Regions from separate parts of the Serratia sp. NPDC078593 genome, predicted to be linked through region 1. Evidence: predicted binding sites of a transcription regulator. Region 1 holds the regulator's gene; the other holds the start of a gene.

Region 1 (8,107 bases):
ATTGAATGAAGGCTATAAGCTTGCCAGCCAATTGGATATTCACGGCGCTTCCGGCAGCATCAATAACCAAGGCTTGGAAAGCCTACGTTCGCTGCACTCGGCCTTCAAACAAAAGCACGCGCAGCTGCTGGAAAATGACACGCTGGCATACAAATCCGACCTGAGTTTACTCGATAGCCTGCTCAAAACCGACGGCCTCAAGTAACCCTCACGCCGCAGCACCGTGGGTGCTGCGGACATTCACCCCTGAATTTCCCCGTGTAAAAAGATCCTGGCATAGCCGCCAAGCAGGGTGCGTTCGCCCTTCAATTCGCAAAACAGCTCACCACCACGCGACGAGATTTGTCTGGCACGTAACGTATGACGCCCCAGCCGCGCGACCCAATACGGCATCAAAGTGCAGTGAGCAGAACCGGTCACCGGATCTTCGCCACCGTCGAGCGTAAAATAACGAGAAACAAAATCCACCTCATCACCCGGTGCAGTGACAATCACCCCACGACCGGTCGCGGCAACTAATGCCGGTATATCCGGTTGTAACGCCTTAACCTGCGCCTCATTTGCCAAGACCACCAGCATGGCTGCGGATTGCCATACTTCCTGCGGCTGCGCTCCCAACTGCGCGGCTAAAAACGCCGGTTCTGCGACGCGTTGCGGCGCGCGCGTAGGGAAATCGAGAATCAAACGCTGACGGTCTGTGGCATCACGCTTGACATACAGCTCACCACTGGCAGAGCGCAAGCGAATATCACTCAATGCCGGATTAACCACGTTAAACATAACGTAAGCGGCCGCGAGCGTACCGTGCCCGCACAAATCCACCTCTCGCTGCGGCGTAAACCAGCGAATCGCCGCCATGTCGCCATCTTCCCAAATGAAGCTGGTTTCCGGCAGGTTCAGCTCATGCGCGATGGCCTGCATCTGCGCCGTTGGCAGCGGCTGTTTCATCATGTAAACACCAGCAGGGTTGCCGCGCAATCCCTCACCAATAAAGGCATCAACATGGAAATAATTTTTGGTCATCTGCAATTCCTTAATGCCAGATCAGCAGCACACACGCCGCCGTCAACAATCCCATAGACACGTTAAAGATAACCCATGCTTTCTTGCTTTGCAGCAGCCGTCCAATTAACGTGCCAAATCCCAACCAAACCAAGCCAGTCACCAAATTCATGCCCGAAAGCCCCGCCGAAATAGCAATAATCGAATGGTTAAATTGCTCGCCCGTCAGGCTAAAACTGGCTACCGCACCTAACGCCATTAGCCATGCCTTCGGGTTAAGGAACTGTAACAACCAGCCCTGATACAAACGAATCGGCTGCGGTGGCGCGACATCGGTATTCAGCTTTTCATAACTGGCGGTCGCCACTTTCCAGGCCAGCCACAACAAATAAAGGCTACCAAGGATTTTTAGGGCCAAGTGCAGCGACGGATAAACCACAATCAAACTGCCCACGCCAAACGCCACCAACAGCAAAATACTTTGCATACCAAGAATGATGCCAATCATCAGACTCAGCGAGCGCAGAAAGCCAAAGTTGGCGCCGGAGGTGGTTAATAGCAAATTATTCGGGCCTGGAGTGATGGCTGCAACAAACAGAAAACCTAACATCGAAAGAAATAAGCTTAATTCCATGTAGCGGGTGCTCCTCACCCAAATGCACTTTTTGCAGTATACCCGCCACCCTTCCACTAGCATGTTGGCGCATTGGCTACGTCGCGGTCACCGCAATGCAACTGAATTATTTAGGGTATATTATTGTCAGCTAATGGTATTGAAGCTAACAGTGCGCTATTGATCAGACAATAGCCATTCACAAGAATTTTATTCACGTTATGTATGAAATCTTTCGCCCCCTAACCGGGGTCAGTAATCCACACCTGCAAACGTTGCTGCCACGGCTGGTACGCCGCCGCGTGTTGCTTAAACCGCACTGGCAACGTCTGGAATTACCTGACGGTGATTTTATCGATCTCGCCTGGAGCGAAGACCCACGGTTGGCGCGCGATAAGCCGCGTGTGGTGCTTTTTCATGGTTTAGAGGGCAACTTTTACAGCCCCTATGCACACGGCCAACTCCACGCCTGGCGTGAGAAAGGTTGGCTGGGCGTGGTCATGCACTTTCGGGGCTGCAGCGGCGTGCCCAATCGTAAACAGCGGATATACCATTCTGGTGAAACCGAAGATGCCCACTTCTTTCTGCAATGGCTACGTGATAACTACGGCGCGGTACCGACCGCCGCGGTCGGTGTCTCGTTGGGTGGCAATATGCTCGCATGCTATCTGGCGCAGCAAGAAAACTCGCGCTTAGTGGATGCGGCCGTCGTGGTTTCCGCCCCACTGATGTTGGAACCCTGCTCACTGCGAATGGAACAGGGCTTTTCCCGAGTTTACCAGCGTTATCTTCTTGGTCAGCTTAAGCAAAATGCCACACGCAAGCTTCTCCATTATCCGGGCTCTTTACCGTTAAAGCTACCTCAGCTAAAAGGGCTACAGCGCATCCGCGACTTCGATGATGTGATTACCGCACGTATTCACGGCTTTAGCGATGCCACGGATTATTATCGCCGTTGCAGTGCGCTACCGCTGCTGCCAAAAATTCAAACGCCGTTATTGATCATCCACGCCAAAGACGATCCCTTCATGACAGCAGACGTGATCCCGGACATCGCCAGCCTGCCGCACAACATCGAATATCAACTCACGGAATGTGGCGGCCATGTCGGCTTTGTCGGCGGCTCACTGAAAAAACCGCAAATGTGGCTGGAACACCGGATACCTGCCTGGCTGCCCCCCTATTTGGAACCGAATGCATGATTATTCCCTGGAAAGACCTGGACAGTGAAACACTGAACAACCTGATCGAATCGTTCGTGCTGCGCGAAGGCACGGATTATGGCGAGCACGAGCGCTCCCTGGCACAAAAAGTAGATGATGTTCGCCGCCAGCTACAAAGTGGCGAGGTGTTATTGGTCTGGTCGGAGTTACATGAAACCATCAATATCATGCCGCGCGGCCAATTCCGCGCCGGCCAGGAAGAAATGTAATCCGTTCTATGACTGACGGCCAAAATCAGGTAACAATGTGCTATACCCAATGCATTCGAGCTGCATCGACGTACAAATCAACGGCTCTCCAAACGCCGAGTCACATAACGACAACGCAGTCGTAAACCGATAGGGGCTTGGTTTATCTCGGCCGCCAAGCCGCGCGCCTGAAGATGCAGCGTATGACTGATAACTTGCGCATTTTAGACGGAGTAATACACCCTATGTCCGCCAAACATCCTGTTATCGCAGTAACCGGCTCCAGCGGCGCCGGCACCACCACCACCAGCGTGGCATTTCGTAAAATATTCCAGCAGTTGAATATCCGCGCCGCGCAGTTGGAAGGGGACAGCTTTCACCGTTATACCCGCCCGGAAATGGATGCGGAGATCCGCAAGGCGCGCGATCTGGGTCGTCATATCAGCTATTTCGGCCCAGAAGCCAATGATTTTGGCCTACTTGAACAAAGCTTCCTCGAATATGGCCAAAACGGCTCTGGTCGTTCACGCAAGTATCTACATACCTACGATGAAGCGGTACCCTATAATCAAGTGCCGGGGACATTCACGCCGTGGGAAGCCTTACCAGAGCCAACCGATGTTTTGTTCTATGAAGGGCTGCATGGCGGCGTGGTCACCGAGCAACATGACGTCGCGAAACAGGTCGACCTTCTCGTCGGCGTGGTACCTATCGTCAACCTTGAATGGATCCAGAAACTGATCCGCGATACCGGTGAACGCGGCCATTCTCGTGAAGCCGTGATGGATTCCGTGGTGCGATCCATGGACGATTACATCAACTACATCACGCCACAATTCTCTCGCACGCATATCAACTTCCAGCGTGTACCCACGGTGGATACTTCTAACCCATTTGCCGCGAAAGCGATTCCTTCACTGGATGAAAGTTTTGTCGTGATTCACTTCCGCGGATTGGATCATATTGATTTCCCTTACCTGCTGGCGATGCTGCAAGGCTCCTTCATCTCACATATCAATACGCTGGTCGTGCCGGGCGGAAAAATGGGGCTGGCGATGGAGCTGATCATGGCGCCACTGGTACAGCGGCTACTGGAAGGGAAAAAAATCGAATAACGCTTCGGCTATGCCTGGGGCGCAGTCGCATGTTGAACCGCCAGCGCCGCGCCCGAGATCTTACTCTACGTCACGCACCTCAAAGCTGTGGGATACCTCGGCGGCTTTCCCCAGCATCAGCGCCACTGAACAGTATTTTTCAGCGGAAAGATCCACCGCACGCTCAACCGCTTTCTCACTCAGCCCTTTACCACTCACGATAAAATGCAGGTTAATGTGGGTAAATATCCGCGGGGCTTCTTCGCGACGTTCAGAACTGAGTTTGACCTCGCAATCGCACACCGCATGGCGGCCTTTTTGTAAGATCGAAACCACGTCGATCGCACTGCAACCACCGACTGACATCAACACCATTTCCATCGGGCTAGGTGCCTTATCGCCTGCGTTGCCATCCATCAGAACCTGATGACCAGACGCCGACTCACCTAGAAACGTTAATCCCTCAACCCACTTTACTCTTGCCTGCATTCTGATTACTCCGGTTAATTTCTTAAAATCAGACTACGCGTTCACACGCAAACTGGCAATGGAACCTGACGCCGGTCATGTGTGAGCGAGACAACACAAGACACCCGCCTCACTCTGTGCTACAAACAAAGCCGAAATAATTCTTGCTGGACACTGATTTTCAGGGAAATGCCCGCAGAAAGGTGCCTAATTTGGTATGTTAACAGAATGTAGCTTGCAGCGCTCACAGCAAGTTAATATGCTAGGGCAATAGCGTATTTTACGGCACGCCTCAAAACGGTTAAATGGCAGTCACTCACCGTCAGCCCTAACTCGTTTGACAGGGAACTCTGACCCCTGTGATACAGGCAGATTACAACAGAGGATAATAGCGAATGGTTCTCGGCAAACCGCAAACAGACCCGACTCTCGAATGGTTCTTGTCTCATTGCCATATCCACAAATATCCATCAAAAAGTACGCTGATTCACCAAGGTGAAAAGGCCGAAACGCTTTACTACATCGTGAAAGGCTCCGTAGCGGTGCTCATCAAGGATGAAGAAGGTAAAGAGATGATCCTGTCCTATCTCAATCAGGGCGATTTCATCGGCGAGCTTGGATTATTTGAAGAAGGTCAGGAGCGCAGTGCCTGGGTAAGGGCCAAAAGCGCCTGTGAAGTGGCTGAAATTTCTTATAAGAAATTCCGTCAGTTAATCCAGGTTAACCCTGACATTTTAATGCGCCTGTCGGCACAGATGGCAAGCCGTCTGCAAGTCACCTCAGAGAAAGTGGGTAACCTCGCTTTCCTTGATGTTACCGGCCGCATTGCGCAAACCTTGCTGAATCTGGCTAAACAACCGGATGCCATGACTCACCCAGACGGCATGCAAATTAAAATTACCCGTCAGGAAATTGGCCAAATCGTCGGTTGTTCACGCGAAACGGTCGGCCGTATTCTGAAAATGCTCGAAGATCAAAATCTGATTTCCGCACACGGCAAAACCATTGTCGTTTACGGCACGCGCTAATCAGTAAAAAACGGCACATCACGCGCCGGTTCAGACTGCTGACAAAGCTCGTTATGAGGGAAAGCGTGGCTGTGGGGTCGTAGTGGCGTAAGCCACCGGAGCACCCCTCGCTACGCTAGGCCCGGGTATCTCGGGGGCCATAGACGACTTCGTCATCAAGCTCAAAACGGCGCCTCACGCGCCGTTTTCTCTTTGGGTTAGATTATCCGCTCTGCTCGGGTTTGATAACACACCGTTTAGGGTATTAACCTGCCTTCACCACATCCTGCACTGCCCGTTCAAACCGTGCCATACCTTCTTCAATATCTTGCAGCGCGACCACCAATGAAGGGGCGAAGCGAATCACATTTGGCCCAGCATTCAAAATCATCACCCCCCGAGCAGCTGCGGCATTCAGGAAATCACGAGCCATACCACGGTAAGCCGCCGTCAGTTCTGCGCCAATCAGCAACCCCATACCGCGAATATCGCTGAAAACCCCGTATTTATTACCGATCTCAGTCAGAGCCGAGACATAAAGCGTATGACGTTGTTCGACGCCACTCAACACCTCATGCGTATTGATCACGTCTAACGCGGCTTCGGCTACCGCACAGGCTAACGGATTACCGCCATACGTGGTGCCATGCGTACCGACCTGCATCACCGAGGCAATCTCTTCGGTGGTCAACATAGCACTCACCGGGAAGCCACCGCCCAATGCTTTCGCGGTGGTTAAAATATCCGGCGTCACACCGTAATGCATATAGGTAAATAGTTTACCACTGCGACCCATACCGCTTTGCACTTCATCAAACACTAATAACGCCTGATGCTGGTCACATAGCTCGCGTACGCCCTGCAAGAATTGCGCTTCGGCCGGTGTGATGCCCCCCTCCCCTTGAATCGGCTCCATCACCACCGCGCAGGTCTGATCATCCATTACCGCCTTCACCGCCGCCAGATCATTGAAGGGAACATGCACGATGTCGGCCGGTTTGGGCCCAAAACCGTCAGAATATTTCGCCTGCCCGCCAACCGATACGGTAAACAGCGTGCGGCCGTGGAACGCATTGTAGAAAGCGATAATTTTGGTTTTGTAAGGGCTGTGGCGGGTGATGGCGTAATGGCGGGCTAACTTGAACGCGGCTTCGTTAGCCTCAGCTCCCGAATTAGCAAAAAATACACGATCGGCAAAAGTCGCGTCGACCAGTTTGGCCGCCAAGCGCAAAGCCGGTTCATTGGTGAATACGTTACTGGTATGCCACAGGGTTTCTCCCTGTTGCTGCAATGCTGCCACCAACGCCGGATGACAATGCCCCAGCGCGGTCACCGCAATGCCACCCGAGAAATCGATATACTCTTTACCTTGACTGTCCCACACGCGGCTCCCTTTACCTTTAACGGGAACAAACTGGGCTGGTGCATAAACAGGCAGAATCACCTGATCAAACGTGCTACGGTTAACGGTGTATTTTTCGGTCATTATCGGCCCACCCTGAGCGCTATCGGTTTCTGACAGGATTATTAAGTGAAATTATAATCACAAAATATGCATAAAAAACCAATCAAGGGCAAACCTAAATCACCGTTAACGATAAATAAATCGTAATCGATTAACTTTTAAGGAAATTATCCAACAACTGGTGCCCCTGCTCACTCAAAATACTTTCCGGGTGGAATTGCACCCCTTCCAGCGCCAATGTGCGGTGGCGAATACCCATAATCTCGTCACGCTCGCCATCGCGTTCGCTCCATGCAGTGATGTCGAAACAATCTGGCAAAGTAGCAGCATCCAGCACTAAGGAATGATACCGGGTGACGGTGAGGGGATTATTTAGCCCACGAAACACCCCGTGGTTACTGTGGCAAATTGCCGAGGTTTTGCCGTGCATCACCTGCCGAGCCCGCACCACATCGGCACCAAACGCCTGCCCCAATGCCTGATGGCCGAGGCAAACACCGAGTATCGGCAGACGACCAGCAAAATGGCCGATCGCCGCCAGCGAAATGCCCGCCTCATTTGGCGTACAGGGTCCGGGTGAAATCACTAAATGTTGCGGAGCCAGCCGTTCAATATCGGCCAGTTGCAGTTCATCGTTACGCTTCACCAACACCTCTGCACCCAGCTCGCAGAAGTATTGGTAAAGGTTATAGGTGAAAGAGTCGTAATTATCGATCAGCAGCAGCATGACAAGTCCCGCAGAAAAAATGCTGCGCTAGTGTACTGCCACTGACGTTATTTGCCGCTTATTTTTTGCGACCCCCGCTAAATGAGCCTAAAATACCACGCAGAATTTTTTTGCTGAGGTCACGCGCCATGCTCTTGGCGGCGGTTTGCACGATACCGTCACGCTTACCACCGCGTGGGCCGGTGGAGCCAAACAACAGCTCGTTTAAACTGCCCATCAAGCCGCCGCCACTTTGCTGGCCAGCCTTCGATGCCGTTTTATCCACCGCTTCCGCATCCTCGCCCACAGTAGAGAACCCTTCGGCCGACAGTTTTTCGTAA
Region 2 (8,107 bases), on a different contig from region 1:
CTGGTTCGGTGAGAGTGCGTTGCTGGACTTCAGCGGCAAAGGGCAGGTTAGCGTTCAGATAGACAAGCAGGTTCCGTAACGAGAAGACTGAACGTATTGTTTTTATGGAGAAAAATATGAATTTTCGCCTGACTGGGCTGGCTTTTGCAACGGTGTTGCTCGTCGGGTGCGCCAGCACCCCGGAAAACGAACCTCAAGGGCGATCCGATCCTCTGGAAGGATTTAACCGTACGATGTTCAATTTTAACTACAACGTGCTGGATCCTTACGTCTTGCGGCCGGTGGCCGTTGCCTGGCGGGATTATGTCCCGATGCCCGCACGCAATGGTTTGAGCAACTTTACGTCCAACCTGGAAGAACCGGCCAGCATGGTCAATGATTTCCTGCGTGGCGATCCGTACCGCGCGATGATCCACTTTAACCGTTTCTTCCTGAACACGCTGTTGGGCATGGGCGGATTGATTGATGTGGCGGGGATGGCGAACCCGAAACTGGCACGTGAAGAACCGCGTCGCTTCGGTAGCACGCTAGGTTATTACGATGTGGGCTATGGCCCTTATGTCCAATTACCGGGTTATGGTAGTTTTACGCTGCGTGAAGAAGGCGGTGAGTGGGCGGATAAACTCTATCCGGTGCTAAGCTATCTGACCTTCTGGATGTCGGCAGGGAAATGGGTGGTTGAGGGCATTGAAACACGTGCACAACTGCTGGATTCTGACGGCCTGCTGCGTAACTCGTCCGATCCTTACCTGATGATGCGTGAAGCTTACTTCCAGCGTCACGATTTCCTGGCGAACGGTGGCGTATTGAAGCCTGAAGAAAATCCGAACGCCCTGGCTATTCAGGATGATTTGGGCGAAATCGATTCAGCAGACTGATAATAAATCAACAAGTTACCTGCCAAGTGGTGGGGCGAACATGTTCGCCCCCCTACGGTTTAGTCATATCTCAAGTTGCCAGCAACCTGCCCATATCACATCCGTCAACCGCGTAGTGGCGTGGCATGCCGCGACAGTTAATTGCTCAGCACCGGAAGCGGGGCGAACATGTTTAGCCATATGCCACGTTGCCAGCAACTTGCCCACATCACATCCGTCAACCGCGTAGAGGCGTGGCATGCCGCGCCAGCTAATCGCTCTGCACCGGAAGCGGGGCGAACATGTTTAGCCATATGCCAAGTTGCCAGCAACCTGCCCACATCGCATCCGTCAATCGCGTAGTGGCGTGGCATGCCGCGCCAGCTAATTGCTCCGCACCGGAAGCGGGACGAACATGTTCGCCCCCTACGGTTTAGCCATATGCCACGTTGCCAGCAACCTGCCCACATCACATCCGTCAACCGCGTAGTGGCGTGGCATACCGCGCCAGCTAATCGCTCAGCACCGGAAGCGGGGCGAACATGTTTAGCCATATGCCACGTTGCCAGCAACCTGCCCACATCACATCCGTCAATCGCGTAGTGGCGTGGCATGCCGCGCCAGCTAATTGCTCCGCACCGGAAGCGGGACGAACATGTTCGCCCCCTACGGTTTAGCCATATGCCACGTTGCCAGCAACCTGCCCACATCACATCCGTCAACCGCGTAGTGGCGTGGCATGCCGCGCCGGCTAATCGCTCAGCACCGGAAGCGGGGCGAACATGTTCACCCCCTACGGTTTAGCCATATCTCAAGTTGCCAGCAACCTGCCCACATCGCATCCGTCAATCGCGTAGAGGCGTGGCATGCCGCGCCGGCTAATCGCTCAGCACCGGAAGCGGGGCGAACATGTTTAGTCATATGCCACGTTGCTAGTAACCTACCCACATCACATTCGTCAATCGCGTAGTGGCGTGGCATGCCGCGCCGGCTAATCGCTCAGCACCGGAAGCGGGGCGAACATATTCGCCCCTACGGTTTAGCCATATGCCACGTTGCCAGCAACCTGCCCACATCGCATCCGTCAACCGCGTAGTGGCGTGGGATACCGCGCCAGCTAATCGCTCAGCACCGGAAGCGGGGCGAACAGGTTTAGCCATATGCCAAGTTGCCAGCAACCTGCCCACATCACATCCGTCAATCGCGTAGTGGCGTGGCATGCCGCGCCAGCCAATCGCTCTGCACCGGAAGCGAGGCGAACATGTTCGCCCCTACGGTTTAGTCATATCTCAAGTTGCCAGCAACCTGCCCACATCGCATCCGTCAACCGCGTAGTGGCGTGGCATGCCGCGCCAGTTAATTGCTCTGCGCTGGGTGCAGGGAGGACTCAAAGCTCTGACAATTGATTAACGAATAGTAAGCAAGGGAGGGGCTACGGCTCAGGCTGGGGCAAAAACAACGCACCATGCCGCTCAGGTTTAAGTGAACGGCATGGTGCTAAATAGCCGGTTTTTAAGCCGGCTGCGTCAACAATTTAGAAGGTGTAGTTGAAGTTTGCGCCGTACAACCAAGCTTTACCTTCAGACTCGAAAGTATACGGGCCTTCTTTGATGGTAACGTGCTGACCGTGCATGTAAGACACACCGACGTCAACCGAGGCATTCTTGTTAAACGCGTAGGTGGTACCGGCGCTTAGCCAGAAACGATCCTGATCCGGAATGGAGATGGAGCGGTTCTGCGCTGGAACAGGACTGTCATCGAAGGCGATACCGGTACGGAACGTCCAGTTATCATCATAGTAATAGGTTGTACCCAACGCGATGCGATACGCGTCTTTGAAGCCTTCATGCTTTTCAAACAACGTTTGGCCGTTGTTACCCGTTGCTTTCAACTCCTGGAATTGACTCCAACTGGTATAGGCCAGGCTGTAGTGAACCGCCCACTGTGGCGCAACTTTGTTATAACCAGAGATTTCCCACATTTCTGGCAGATGCAGAGACAGGGAACCCGACACTGTCTGGCCGTTAGTACCGAGTGGCAGACCCATGGATCCCAGCAGCGGATTATATTGCGCAGGTAGGCTGCTCTTATAATCGCCTTCAAAGTCGATCTTTATCTCTGAGCGATAAGTCAGGCCGTAACGATTGTTTTCGTCCACTTCATATAGAATACCGGCATTCCAACCATAGCCCCATTCGTCACCTTTTAAGTGGGCAATTTGGGTATCGCCAGGGATCTGTGAAATCGGGCCTGCTAACCCCGGTGGCAATTGGCCAGAACCGGCCAGCAGTTTTGGCAAGTCGCCAGCGTAACGCTCGATTTTCGCCTTGGCGTAAACCGCATCAAAGCCCAGACCGAAGCTGAAGTGTTGATTTAAACGATAAGCTGCGCTTAGGTTAAGGTTAGCCGTGGTCAGATCGGTTTTACCGGCAAACGCGCCAGCGGTATAGCTATCATTAAATTCAGTCGCTAAACCGTAGTTACTGGTGACGGAAGCCCCCAGAGCCCACTGATCGTTGATCGGGTGAATATAGTGAAGATTAGGTACCCATGCGGTAGGCGCGATGTTTTTTGCATCAAGACTGGCGCCGCTCGGTGATTGTCCTGAAATGTCGACATCCGGGTTGATGAAGATTGCACCGCCAGAGAAGGACGGGCTATCAAACATCATCATGGTTGCGGGGTTGCGGCTTCCTGATGCTGCGTTGTCTGCAACAGCGCCTTCGCCAGAGAAAGAACGGCCTAAACCAGATGAAGAATACTCATTCAGCTGGAATCCTGCGGCATAGACGTTTGAAGAAATAATTGCCACTGCAGCTGCAAGAGCTGATTTAGTAAATAGGTTTTTCTGGCTCATGACCAAAACCTCATTATGTGTTTATTATTTAAACTATTGTTACTTATAGTAACAAGGAGCGCGGGATTGTAGGGTCCGTTATCATTCAGACAAATCAGACCAGTGGCTGAATTATAGGTCTGACCTGTGAAAATGTTGCAAGTTTGTTTTCCATATATTTCCATTTTGATGTCGAAAAAGAGATCTGCTTAACAAAAAGCGACCGCTTAATAACAAAATTCTTACCAATCCTTAGCAGACGAGCATTTTTATTTGTGATTTCCATCACTTAAAACACCTGCTAACAGTAAGTGCTAGTGCTCCTTTCAACAGGGGAGTAAAATACCCTTTAGATTTTTGTGTTTATGCGCCAGATCAAAATTGGCAATTTGAGGCGGTAAAACCGCCTCGTAAGGAGATTTGAACATGTCAGATGCAATTAACAAATGCAGTGCGCAGGAAACAGCAGCATGCTGCTGTGTGGATGTTGGCACCGTCATGGACAACACTGACTGCACCGCATCCTACAGCCAGGTATTTGCGAGTCAGCAAGAAGCACAACAGATGTTGGCCGCATTGACGGAAAAAGCACGTTCTGTGGAATCCGATCCGTGTGACATCAGCAGCAGCATGAATCCCGTTGAAGGGGGGGTGCAGTTAGATGCTGATTTTACCTTCGCCTGCCAGGCCGAAACGTTGATTTTCCAGCTCGGACTGCGTTAATTGGCGTAAATTTTTTGCGCGGGATCGCCCGCGCACTCATCCTATCCCCCATCCTCTCGGCAGAAAGTTGCTCTTGCTCGCAGATTTCACGCTTACCGGTTTGCCAAATGTAAACATATGGTTAACAATGACCCACATCAGGTCAGACCTGTTTCGATCGTTGCGCTGACGTCATCATCTTCAGGAGCGTTTATGAGTAAGGCACTGCCGCTAGTTACCCGTCAGGGTGACCGAATTGCAATTGTAAATGGACTGCGTACCCCGTTCGCCAAGCAGGCCACTGCCTATCACGGAATTCCGGCGGTGGACCTTGGTAAAATGGCGGTGAGCGAACTATTGGCGCGCAGCGGTATCGAGCCGCAATTAATTGAACAACTGGTCTTTGGCCAAGTGGTGCAAATGCCGGAGGCGCCTAACATCGCGCGCGAAATTGTGCTAGGAACCGGCATGAGCGTGCACACCGATGCTTACAGCGTATCGCGTGCCTGCGCCACCAGTTTTCAGGCTATCGCCAATGTGGCCGAAAGTATCATGGCTGGCAGTATCAGCATCGGCATTGCGGGCGGTGCAGACTCCTCTTCCGTCTTGCCGATCGGTGTTAGCAAAGCGCTGGCGCGAACCTTAGTTGATGTGAATAAGGCGCGCACCTTGTCACAACGGCTTAAGCTATTCAGCAAACTTAAATTCCGCGATCTGTTGCCGGTTCCGCCTGCGGTTGCGGAATACTCCACAGGGTTGCGCATGGGCGATACGGCCGAACAGATGGCCAAGTCACATGGCATTAGCCGGGAAGAACAGGATGCGCTTGCGCATCGTTCGCATCAGTTGGCGGCTAAAGCCTGGGAGCAGGGGCTACTGCGTCAGGAAGTGATGACCGCCTATGTGCCGCCATACAAAGCGCTATTGGCTGAAGATAATAACATTCGTAAAGATTCCAGCCTGGCTTCCTACACCAAACTGAAGCCGGCATTCGATCGTAAACACGGTAGCGTCACGGCAGCCAACAGCACGCCACTGACCGACGGTGCCGCTGCCGTATTGATGATGAGTGAGTCGCGTGCCAAAGAATTGGGATTGGTGCCGCTGGGTTATCTGCGCAGCTTCGCTTTTGCTGCCATCGACGTGTGGGAGGACATGCTACTTGGCCCTTCTTACGCGACGCCGCTGGCGCTGGATCGCGCAGGTATTACCCTGGCTGATTTGGCGTTAATTGATATGCACGAAGCGTTCGCCGCACAAACGTTGGCAAACCTGAAAATGTTCGCCAGCCAAGAATTCGCCCAGCAAAAGCTGGGGCGCAGCGCGGCGATTGGCGAGGTCGACAGAGATAAATTTAATGTGCTGGGTGGTTCAATTGCTTACGGTCATCCGTTTGCGGCAACCGGTGCACGCATGATCACCCAGACCTTACACGAGTTGAAACGGCGCGGTGGTGGCTTAGGGTTAGCGACCGCCTGTGCAGCGGGTGGGTTAGGTGCAGCGATGGTTGTGGAGGTCGAATAATGAATGTTGAAAATGCGTTGCACGAGCAGCGAGCCAAACCCTCGTCATTTCGCTTGACGCTGCGGCCGGATAATATCGGTGTGATCACCATTGATGTGCCGGATGAGAAAGTGAATACGCTGAAAGCGGAATTTGTTGAGCAAGTTAATGATGTGTTGATTAAGGCGCAGCAACATCCTGGGCTCGAAGGGGTGGTGATCGTTTCTGGTAAACCCGATTCATTTATTGCCGGTGCTGATATTACGATGATTGCCGCCTGCAATAATGCCAATGAAGCAGAAGCGCTGGCGCGTAAAGGGCAAAATACCTTGGCACAGATAGCCGCGTTTCCCGTACCGGTGGTGGCGGCGATCCACGGTGCATGCTTGGGCGGTGGGCTGGAGCTGGCATTGGCCTGCCATAGCCGCGTGTGCTCGCTCGACGACAAAACCGCGCTAGGCTTGCCGGAAGTTCAGCTCGGTTTGCTACCGGGTTCCGGTGGCACTCAGCGTTTGCCCCGGCTGATTGGGGCGAGCAAGGCGTTAGATATGATGCTGACCGGTAAACACCTGCGCGCCCGGCAGGCTCTGCGTATGGGGTTGGTCGATGATGCTGTGCCCCACGCTATATTGCTGGAAACGGCCATCAAACGGGCGAAACAGGGATGGAAAAGCAGTGCCAAGTTGCCGTGGCAGGAACGATTGCTGAACGCTCCGTTGGGGCGCAGCGTGTTGTTCAGTATTGTGCGCAAGAAAACCTTGGCGAAAACGCACGGTAATTATCCGGCTGCAGAGCGCATTATTCAGGTGGTGCGCACGGGATTAGAACAAGGCAATGCCAGCGGTTATGAAGCGGAAGCGCGCGCATTTGGCGAATTAGCGATGACGTCAGAGTCCGCCGCATTGCGTAGCCTGTTTTTTGCTTCCACAGCGCTGAAGAAAGAAAAAGGCAGCGACGCGCAACCGCATCCCTTGCAGCGCGTGGGTATCTTGGGCGGTGGTTTGATGGGCGGTGGGATTGCCTGCGTCACTGCGACGCGCGGTGGTTTGCCGGTGCGCATTAAAGATGTGAATGAGCAAGGCATTAATCACGCGTTGAAATACAGTTGGGACGTGCTGAGTAAGCGAGTGCGCAGCAAACGCATGCGCCCTGCCGAACGGCAAAAACAGATGATGTTGATATCGGGTGCCACCGATTACACCGGTTTTGAACGGGTAGATATTGTGGTGGAGGCGGTGTTTGAAGATCTGGAGCTGAAACAGCGTATGGTGGCAGAGATCGAGCAGCACAGTGCTCCTCACACGGTGTTCGCTTCCAATACCTCATCGTTGCCGATCGGCCAAATCGCCGCGAAAGCGCAGCGTCCACAACAGGTGATTGGTCTGCATTATTTCAGCCCGGTCGATAAAATGCCGTTGGTGGAGGTGATCCCCCATGCTGGCACCAGCGATGAAACGATTGCAACCACCGTTGCGTTGGCGAAAAAGCAGGGTAAAACGGCGATCGTCGTGGCCGACCGCGCCGGGTTTTACGTTAACCGCATTCTGGCCCCCTATATTAATGAGGCCGCGCGTTGTCTGCTGGAAGGTGAGCCAATTGAGTCATTGGACAAAGCGCTGGTGGATTTCGGCTTCCCGGTCGGGCCCATCACACTGTTGGATGAAGTCGGTATTGATGTCGGCACGAAAATTATCCCGGTTTTGGTTGAAGAATTGGGGACGCGTTTTGCCGCGCCGGCGGCATTTGATGCCGTGTTAAAAGATGGCCGTAAAGGGCGTAAAAATGGCCGCGGTTTTTATCTCTACCCTAGTGAAGGCCAGCAGCGGCAGCGCGCTAAACGTGCTGACAGTGCGGTTTATTCATTACTGGGTGTGACGGCCAAAGCGCATCTTGAACCGCCGCTAATTGCACAACGGTGTGTGATGATGATGCTGAATGAGGCTGTACGCTGTCTGGATGAGGGCGTGATTCGCAGTGCGCGCGATGGTGATATCGGCGCGGTGTTTGGCATCGGTTTCCCACCGTTCCTTGGCGGCCCATTCCGCTATATGGATGCGCTCGGCATTGAGACCGTGGTTAAAACGCTGCGCTATCTGCAACAGCAGTACGGTGAGCATTTTGCGCCGTGTGAGCGCTTGCAACGCATGGCAGAACAACGGGAAGCGTTTTATCCGCAGTAATATGCAGGGTGACCCGCGGCGCGGTAGAC

Evidence for each region. Region 1 encodes CRP, which controls carbon source genes, mostly activating them, when cyclic AMP is high. Its sites were predicted from a motif close to ATGTGANNNNNNTCACAT; they were not measured.
Region 2: a site for CRP is predicted at 3,967-3,984, ahead of ACQKDS_RS10190 (YfcZ/YiiS family protein). Genes of this name have one in related genera too.

Annotation. Positions count from the first base shown of each region.
Region 1 is NZ_JBNNGK010000010.1:148,000-156,106, reverse strand. It holds gene ACQKDS_RS13110 (hypothetical protein) at 1-205, shown strand, start outside; gene ACQKDS_RS13105 (PhzF family phenazine biosynthesis protein) at 241-1,023, opposite strand; gene ACQKDS_RS13100 (LysE family translocator) at 1,034-1,636, opposite strand; gene ACQKDS_RS13095 (hydrolase) at 1,837-2,817, shown strand; gene ACQKDS_RS13090 (YheU family protein) at 2,814-3,047, shown strand; gene ACQKDS_RS13085 (phosphoribulokinase) at 3,272-4,141, shown strand; gene ACQKDS_RS13080 (OsmC family protein) at 4,202-4,609, opposite strand; gene crp (cAMP-activated global transcriptional regulator CRP) at 4,984-5,616, shown strand; gene argD (bifunctional acetylornithine/succinyldiaminopimelate transaminase) at 5,861-7,081, opposite strand; gene ACQKDS_RS13065 (aminodeoxychorismate synthase component II) at 7,212-7,787, opposite strand; gene ACQKDS_RS13060 (helicase HerA-like domain-containing protein) at 7,846-8,107, opposite strand, start outside.
Region 2 is NZ_JBNNGK010000007.1:124,202-132,308, reverse strand. It holds gene ccmI (c-type cytochrome biogenesis protein CcmI) at 1-79, shown strand, start outside; gene mlaA (phospholipid-binding lipoprotein MlaA) at 117-878, shown strand; gene ACQKDS_RS10205 (hypothetical protein) at 1,016-1,471, opposite strand; gene ACQKDS_RS10200 (hypothetical protein) at 1,790-2,077, opposite strand; gene fadL (long-chain fatty acid transporter FadL) at 2,392-3,714, opposite strand; gene ACQKDS_RS10190 (YfcZ/YiiS family protein) at 4,120-4,416, shown strand; gene fadI (acetyl-CoA C-acyltransferase FadI) at 4,609-5,919, shown strand; gene fadJ (fatty acid oxidation complex subunit alpha FadJ) at 5,919-8,078, shown strand.